Magnetofaba australis IT-1: one gene and its partner. The protein of the gene in region 2 binds, or shares a complex with, the protein of the main gene of each other region. Links are inferred from orthologs where the notes say so. Each region holds a gene or a part of one and is shown on either strand. Other genes may lie near its edges.

Region 1 (3,479 bases), 480 kb from region 2 along the record:
GCGCTGATGGTGGCCTCCATGGTGGCCACGCTGCTGATCAATCAGGTCTATCGCGACTCGGTCTACACCAAGGCGTTGCGGCGACACAACATCGACCTGTGGTCGGGGCGGGAATCGGGGCTGCTGCGGCACATCAAGGTGGGCTCCATCATGCGGCGCAGTTATGAGCAGATTCCCGACTCCCTCTCCATTCGCAAACTCAAGGCGAAGATCCATCAGTCGCAGGAGGAGAACTTTCTGGTCACCAACGATGACGGCTCCTTGAAGGGCATCGTGTCGTTCCAGGATATCCGCGGCGTGGCCTTCGAAGAGGGGGTGGAGGATCTGGTGCTGGTGCGCGACATCGCCACCCGCGAGCTGATTACCGTCACCCCCGACGACAACCTCTACGACGCCTTCCGCCTGATGGGCTCGGGCAATATCGAGCAGCTGCCGGTGGTGGCCGCCAACGGCTCCGGCGAGGTGCTGGGGGTGGTGACCAATAACGACGTGATCAAAGCCTACAATCGCGCCCTGCTGGATCGTGAAGTGGAAGAGGAGGCGCGTTCCCGATGAGTAACTCCCATCTGCCCCTGGATCACGTCGGCGATTCGCCGATTCTATCCAATCTCAACCCGCCGCAACTGCAGGCGGTGACCCACGGCGCCGGGCCGGTGATGGTGTTGGCGGGGGCAGGCTCCGGCAAGACCCGCGTGCTGACCCGTCGTTTGGCCTATCTGATCCTCTCCGGCGCGGCCTCGCCGGAGACCATCCTGGCGGTCACCTTCACCAACAAGGCGGCGCGCGAGATGCGCGAACGGGTGTTGGAGCTGCTGGGGCTGGACGCGCCGTCGGGCGTGGCGCACCGCTTCTGGATTGGCACCTTCCACGGCATGGGCGCGCGCATGCTGCGCCAGCAGGGCAAGTATCTGGGCTACGACCCCGACTTCACCATTCTCGACACCGCTGACCAGGAGCGGCTGGCCAAGCGCATCTGCGACGAGTCCAGCTTCGATCACAAGTACTGGACCCCCAAGCGCCTGATCAACCACATCTCGCGCTGGAAGGATGACGGCATCACCCCGGACAGGCTGGACGAAGTCAACGAACGGGAGTTCCTCAATCCCGGTGACAAAACCCGCGTGCACTCTTTCTATCAGAGCTACCAGGAGAGTCTGATGCGGGCCAACGCCATGGACTTCGGCGACCTGCTGCTCAACTGTCTGGAGCTGTGGCGGCGTCACCCCGATCTGCTGGCCCACTGGCAACATCGTTTTGGCCATCTGCTGGTGGACGAGTATCAGGACACCAACGCGGTGCAGTACCGCTGGGCGGCGCAACTGGCCGACCTGCACAAGAACCTCTGCGTGGTGGGCGATGACGACCAGTCCATCTACAGCTGGCGCGGCGCGCGGCTGGATAACATCCTGCACTTCAAGGATGATTTCCCCGATGTGACGGTGATTCGCTTAGAGCAGAACTATCGCTCCACCGGCAATATCCTGCGCGCGGCCAGCGAGTTGATCAAACACAACCAGGGGCGCATGGAGAAGAGCCTCTGGACCGAGGATGATGATGGTCGCAAGATCGACCTGTTCACCGCCGAAAGCAGCGAAGATGAGGCGCGCTTTGTGGCCAGCGAGATCGGCGCGCTGTGCCCGTTGGGCGACTTCAGTCGCGCGGCGGTGCTGGTGCGCGCTTCGCGTCAGACCCGCGCCATCGAAGAGGGGTTGATGCGTCAGGGCATCCCCTATCAGGTGGTGGGCGGACTGCGCTTTATGGATCGCGCCGAAATCCGCGATGCGCTGGCCTATCTGCGTCTGGTGCACTCGGCTCGCGATGACGTCGCCTTCGAGCGTGTGGTCAATGTGCCCAAGCGCGGGGTGGGGCAGGTGGCCATGGCCAAAATCCGCGCCGTGGCCATGCAGGAGAGCGTGCCGCTGCTGGAGGCGACCCGGCGTCTGGTGGCGGCTGGCGGCATCAGCGGCAAGGCCAAAACCGCGCTCAAGGATTTCGTCATGCTCATCGACGAGGCGCGGCAGATCTGCCAGTTGGAGAGCCCGGCCATGGCGTTGGCCCACCTGCTGGACCGCAGCGGCTACGTGGCCTCTCTGGATGGCCATGAGAAGCGCGATGAGAAGATGGACAACCTGGCCGAACTGCGCGGGGTGCTGGTGCGCTCGGAGAGTTTAACCATGTTTTTGGAGGAGACCGCCCTGGTCACCGACATGCATGAGTCTGGCGAGCCCAGCCCCAACCGGGTGGTGATCTCCACTCTGCACGCGGCCAAGGGGCTGGAGTTCCCCTATGTGTTCCTGGTGGGGATGGAGGAGGAGACGCTGCCCCACTCCCTGGCGGTGAACGAGGGCGCCGAAGGGCTGGAGGAGGAGCGCCGTCTGGCCTACGTGGGCATCACCCGCGCCCGCGAGCGGCTCTATCTGACCCACGCGCGCAAACGCTGGATGTACAGCGAGCCCACATTCCCCATGCCGTCGCGCTTTCTGCGTGAGCTGCCCGCCGAGGTGCTGGAGGATCGCGGGCCCAAATTCTCGGTCAAGTTCGGCGCCTCGGGGAGCATCGGCCTGCCCTCCGGCGGATCGCGTCCGTTTGGCGGCGGCGGCGGGAGCCCGCGTTTTCGTTTGCGCTAATGCGCAAACACAGAGACCTTACGAGTTGATCTCTTTGATCGATGCAGACGTTGATCCCATTCAGGGTTTCGATTGTCGCGCAGTTTACGCCCCAAGGCTCTACGCGCCGCTGGCGGATTTGAGGTAAGCGACGTACTTCTGATCTTCAAAATTGGTGTGTTGCAGGAACCATTGGGTCAAAAACGCCGCCACTTTGATGCATGTGCTGCACTCCGTGACCACCTCCAGGCCCGCTTCCAACTTGGCTTCCGCCAGCATCCGCTCCCACTCGCTCTGGGCCATCTCTTTGCGCTGTTCCAGGTTCTTCTGAAACTCCAGTATGCGCTCGTGGTATTGGCGGTGCAGCGTTTTATGCGCCTCCAAGCCCGGGTAGCCCGCCTGCGCCATCACCGCCTCTTCGCGTTTGAAATGCTCGACCCAGCCATCTGACAGCAGACGCATGGACTCAAGGACGCGTTCCTGATCCTTGGGCGCGGCTTTGATGCTCTGGAACAGCTCCCAAAGCTCGCGGTGGTCGTCATCAATCTGTTCATTGCCGGTCAGGCGAATCGGATATTTAGACACTCGGGCGGCCTCAATTGTCTCTGACGCCGACCCCTGAAGGGCGGGCGTGAACGTGATAAATGATAAGTTTCGAATATAGCAGGCTTAACACGGTTTATGTAAGAGGCTTTTTTGCAGGATTTGCGGCGCAGGGTAAAAGGGAGGGAGCGGACGATGGCGGTTGTTGCCCAATCCGCTATTTTGAACAACTTTCGTTCAAAATAGCGGATTGACTCTGCTGTAGGGCGTTGCCCACCTGAATCGTCTGCGCACAGCGCAGTTCATCACAGGTGATGGAGCGCGTTCGCG
Region 2 (3,409 bases):
CAACTGCGCCACACTGCCTTGACTTTTACCGCCCAACATTCCACCATGACGCACCCTTAGGTTTAACAAAACGGACAACGTTGGCGGTATTGTTGACGCGAGTTGTCGTCTGCGCGCAACCCCAAGCCGCCCACAGCCCAACGCCATGCGCGCATGCGAAACCACGCGCCGTCGACGCATCGCACGGCGCTGCGCCCACCAGCATCTTTGACGCCTGCCATATGCAGTGGTCAGGCGGCTTTCATTCGCCACACAGGAGGCCCCCATGGCGGATATCCCGGCTCAACTGGTCACCTCGATTCTCTCCACCTCCGGCGTGCTGGCTGGGGTGGATCGCAATAGCTTCGAGAAGATGCTGCAGCACCCTGACGTGAAGATGGTCACCTATAAAAAGGGCCACTATATCTATCGTCACGGCGACGCGGCGGAGAATTGCTGGATCGTGCTCAAAGGGCGTTTGGTGACCGAAACCTTGAGCCTGCGCAAGCCGTTCCACGAATCGTGCCTGCAGGTGGGCGAGATCACCGGTCTGATGGGGGTGTTGGATCCCGGCGCCAAATGGCCGGTGTCGCTGGTGACCGACAACAAGTCCGAGCTGATTGAGATTCCTGGCCGCGTAATCCGTGAGGCCGAGGGCAATCTGTGGCCGGTGATGGCCGCCAACGTCGCCCGCATCATGATGTACCACCTCATCGACTGCCGCAGCCAGATGGATCGATAGCAACAAATCGCGCCGCTCGACGCCACGTCAGGCGGCGCAACATCTCGCGTTGAATCACGCCATCAATTGCTGCTTCTCCAGCTCCACCAGCTTATCGCGGTAGATGGCGGCCTGCTCGAACTCCAGATTCTCCGCCGCATCCTTCATCAGCTTCTCCAGCTCCGCCAACCGCTTCTCCAGCGCCGGTCCCTTCAAGTGCGCATTGCGATCCACCTGGGTGTTGGGCTTAGCTCCCTTCTTGCCCTTGCGCCCACTGGGCTTGACCTCAGCCCCTTGCTCATCGTCAATCTTGATAGCGGGCGGGTCGAAGAACTCGGACAGAGCGTCGCTGATGCCCCGCTTGATGGTGGTGGGGGTGATGCCGTGCTGGACGTTGTAGCGCTCCTGAATGCCGCGACGCCGCTCGGTCTCGGCCAGGGCGCGCTGAATAGAGCCGGTGCGCTTGTCGGCGTAGAGAATCACTCGTCCCTCTGAGTTACGCGCGGCGCGGCCGATGGTCTGCACCAGGGAGGTCTCCGAGCGCAGGAAGCCCTCCTTGTCGGCGTCGAGAATCGCCACCAGCCCGCACTCGGGGATATCCAACCCTTCACGCAACAGGTTGATCCCCACCACCACGTCGAACTCGCCTAACCGCAGATCGCGGATGATCTCCATGCGCTCGATGGTGTCCACATCGGAGTGCAGATAGCGGACTTTGATGCCCAGATCCACCAGATAGTCGGTGAGATCCTCGGCCATGCGCTTGGTCAGGGTGGTGGCCAGAATGCGCATGCCGCGCTCGATGGTGAGCTTGATCTCGTGGATCAGATCGTCCACCTGATGCTCCACCGGGCGAATCTCCACTGGCGGATCCATCAGGCCGGTGGGACGGATAATCTGCTCGATGATGCGACCGCCCGCCTGCTCCAGCTCCCACACCGCCGGGGTGGCGGAGACGTGGATGGTCTGCGGGCGCATGGCGTCCCACTCCTCGAACATCAAGGGGCGGTTATCCAGCGCCGACGGCAGGCGGAAGCCATACTCCACCAGGGTGCTCTTGCGGCTGCGGTCGCCGCGATACATGGCGCGCACCTGCGGCACCGAAACGTGGCTTTCATCCACGAACAGCAGGGCGTCCTCGGGCAGGTATTCAAACAGCGTCGGCGGCGGCTCGCCCGCTTTGCGGCCAGTGAGAAAGCGGCTGTAGTTCTCAATGCCGGTGCAGTAGCCCAACTCCTGCATCATCTCCAGATCGTGGCGGGTGCGCTGCTCCAGGCGCTGCGCTTCGAGCAGGTGGTTCTCCTTCTGGAACCAGTCCACCCGCTCGCGCATCTCCTCCTTGATCTCCGCCATGGCGCGCACAATGGTGGCGCGCTGGGTCACATAGTGGCTGGCGGGGAAGAAGGTGACTTTCGGCGCCGCGCCGAAATTTTCGCCGGTGAGGGGGTCGATCTCGCTGATGCGGTCGATCTCATCACCGAACAGTTCAATCCGAATGGCCCGCGCCTCTTCGTGGGCGGGAAACACCTCGATGGTGTCGCCGCGCACGCGAAAAGTCCCGCGCTGGAAGTCGATGTCGTTGCGCTTGTACTGCATCGCCACCAGTGACCGCAGCGCCTCGCGCTGGTCGATCTCCTGCCCAGCGCTCAAGGTGAGCGACATCGCCTCATACGCCTCCGGCGAGCCCAGACCGTAGATGCACGAGACCGAGGCCACGATCACCACGTCGCGGCGGGTGAGAATGGCGCGGGTGGCGGCGTGGCGCATGCGGTCGATCTGCTCGTTGACCGACGAATCCTTCTCAATGAAGGTGTCCGAGCGCGGCACATAGGCTTCCGGCTGGTAGTAGTCGTAGTAGGAGACGAAGTACTCCACCGCGTTGTTGGGGAAGAAGCTTTTGAACTCGCCGTAGAGCTGCCCGGCCAGGGTTTTATTGTGCGCCAGGATCACCGCCGGGCGACCTAACTGGGCGATGACGTTGGCCATGGTGAAGGTCTTGCCCGAGCCGGTGACCCCCAGCAGCACCTGATCCTTGCGCCCTTCACGCAGTCCGGCCACCAGTTGCTCAATGGCTTGGGGCTGATCGCCGCAAGGGGCGAACTGGGCGTCCAGTTGGAATTTTGCCGGTTCAAACAGCTCCATGGGGCAACCTTTGCTTCTATTGATCTATCTATGTGTTTGGAGAAGTGCGGGGAAGATGAAAGAGAGTAGGGCTTCGCCCCAGACCCCGACCAGGGCTCCGCCCTGGACCCGCGAGGGCTCTGCCCTCGACCCGCCAGGAGGGACGCCCTCCTGGACCTCGGGAAGTGTCCAGTTGGTCGCCATGCATGCACGGTTGCGCTTTTCGACGTCTGCTTGCCTACGCGTCGTTCTTATTAAGGAATCTAGGGCGCCGCGCCTCTTGTCGCAAGCCGGGGCGCGCACCCTCCGCTTGGCACGAATCGTGTTATTGAATATGCAGGAGATTCCAGTCCAGCGCCACGAGGAGCGGCATGGCGAACCCAAACGCCACCATACAGCAACCAGACCCGCACACTCCGCGCGCCCATACGCGGGTCGAGCGTCTGTTCGACATCATCGGCGCGTTGACGCTATTGACGCTGTTTTCCCCACTCATGCTGCTTGTTGCGTCAGCCATCTGGCTTTTCCACCCAGGACAGATCATCTTCTCCCAGCGTCGCGGGGGGCTGCATGGCCGCCCCTTCACCA

The links.
Region 1: the proteins of uvrB (region 2) and MAIT1_RS17170 are in contact, whole or in part, in a crystal structure (PDB 7EGT), measured with the Thermus thermophilus proteins. The link is inferred for Magnetofaba australis IT-1 from one-to-one orthologs. Residues at the interface, in WP_096411307.1 of Thermus thermophilus: Glu23, Leu25, Arg26, Asp27, Gly28, Glu29, Arg30, Phe31, Arg55, Glu326, Asp327, Phe328, Glu379, Ser382, Gln383, His398, Gly400, Arg401; in WP_096412145.1 of Thermus thermophilus: His654, Arg656, Phe657, Gln666, Asp668, Glu669, Lys680, Arg681, Leu682, Ser683, Lys685, Tyr686, Ala687.

What each region holds. Positions count from the first base shown.
Region 1 is NZ_LVJN01000020.1:1,147,388-1,150,866, forward strand. What follows is about bases 90-3,089. They hold MAIT1_RS17170 (ATP-dependent helicase), read left to right. Parts: upstream 90-551; coding sequence 552-2,627; downstream 2,628-3,089. Other genes in these bases: MAIT1_RS17165 (chloride channel protein), read left to right, coding at 90-555; MAIT1_RS17175 (bacteriohemerythrin), read right to left, coding at 2,727-3,089. In the rest of the region: more of MAIT1_RS17165, read left to right, coding at 1-89; more of MAIT1_RS17175, read right to left, coding at 3,090-3,191; MAIT1_RS17180 (bifunctional anthranilate synthase component I family protein/class IV aminotransferase), read right to left, coding at 3,367-3,479. UniProt on the Escherichia coli protein: A helicase with DNA-dependent ATPase activity. Unwinds DNA duplexes with 3'-5' polarity. Translocates on single-stranded DNA with 3'-5' polarity. Initiates unwinding more efficiently from a nicked substrate than double-stranded DNA.
Region 2 is NZ_LVJN01000020.1:665,960-669,368, reverse strand. Bases 310-3,239 are described here. They hold uvrB (excinuclease ABC subunit UvrB), read right to left. Parts: upstream 2,843-3,239; coding sequence 776-2,842; downstream 310-775. Other genes in these bases: MAIT1_RS15180 (sugar transferase), read left to right, coding at 3,193-3,239; MAIT1_RS15190 (Crp/Fnr family transcriptional regulator), read left to right, coding at 310-721. In the rest of the region: more of MAIT1_RS15190, read left to right, coding at 266-309; more of MAIT1_RS15180, read left to right, coding at 3,240-3,409. UniProt on the Escherichia coli protein: The UvrABC repair system catalyzes the recognition and processing of DNA lesions. A damage recognition complex composed of 2 UvrA and 2 UvrB subunits scans DNA for abnormalities.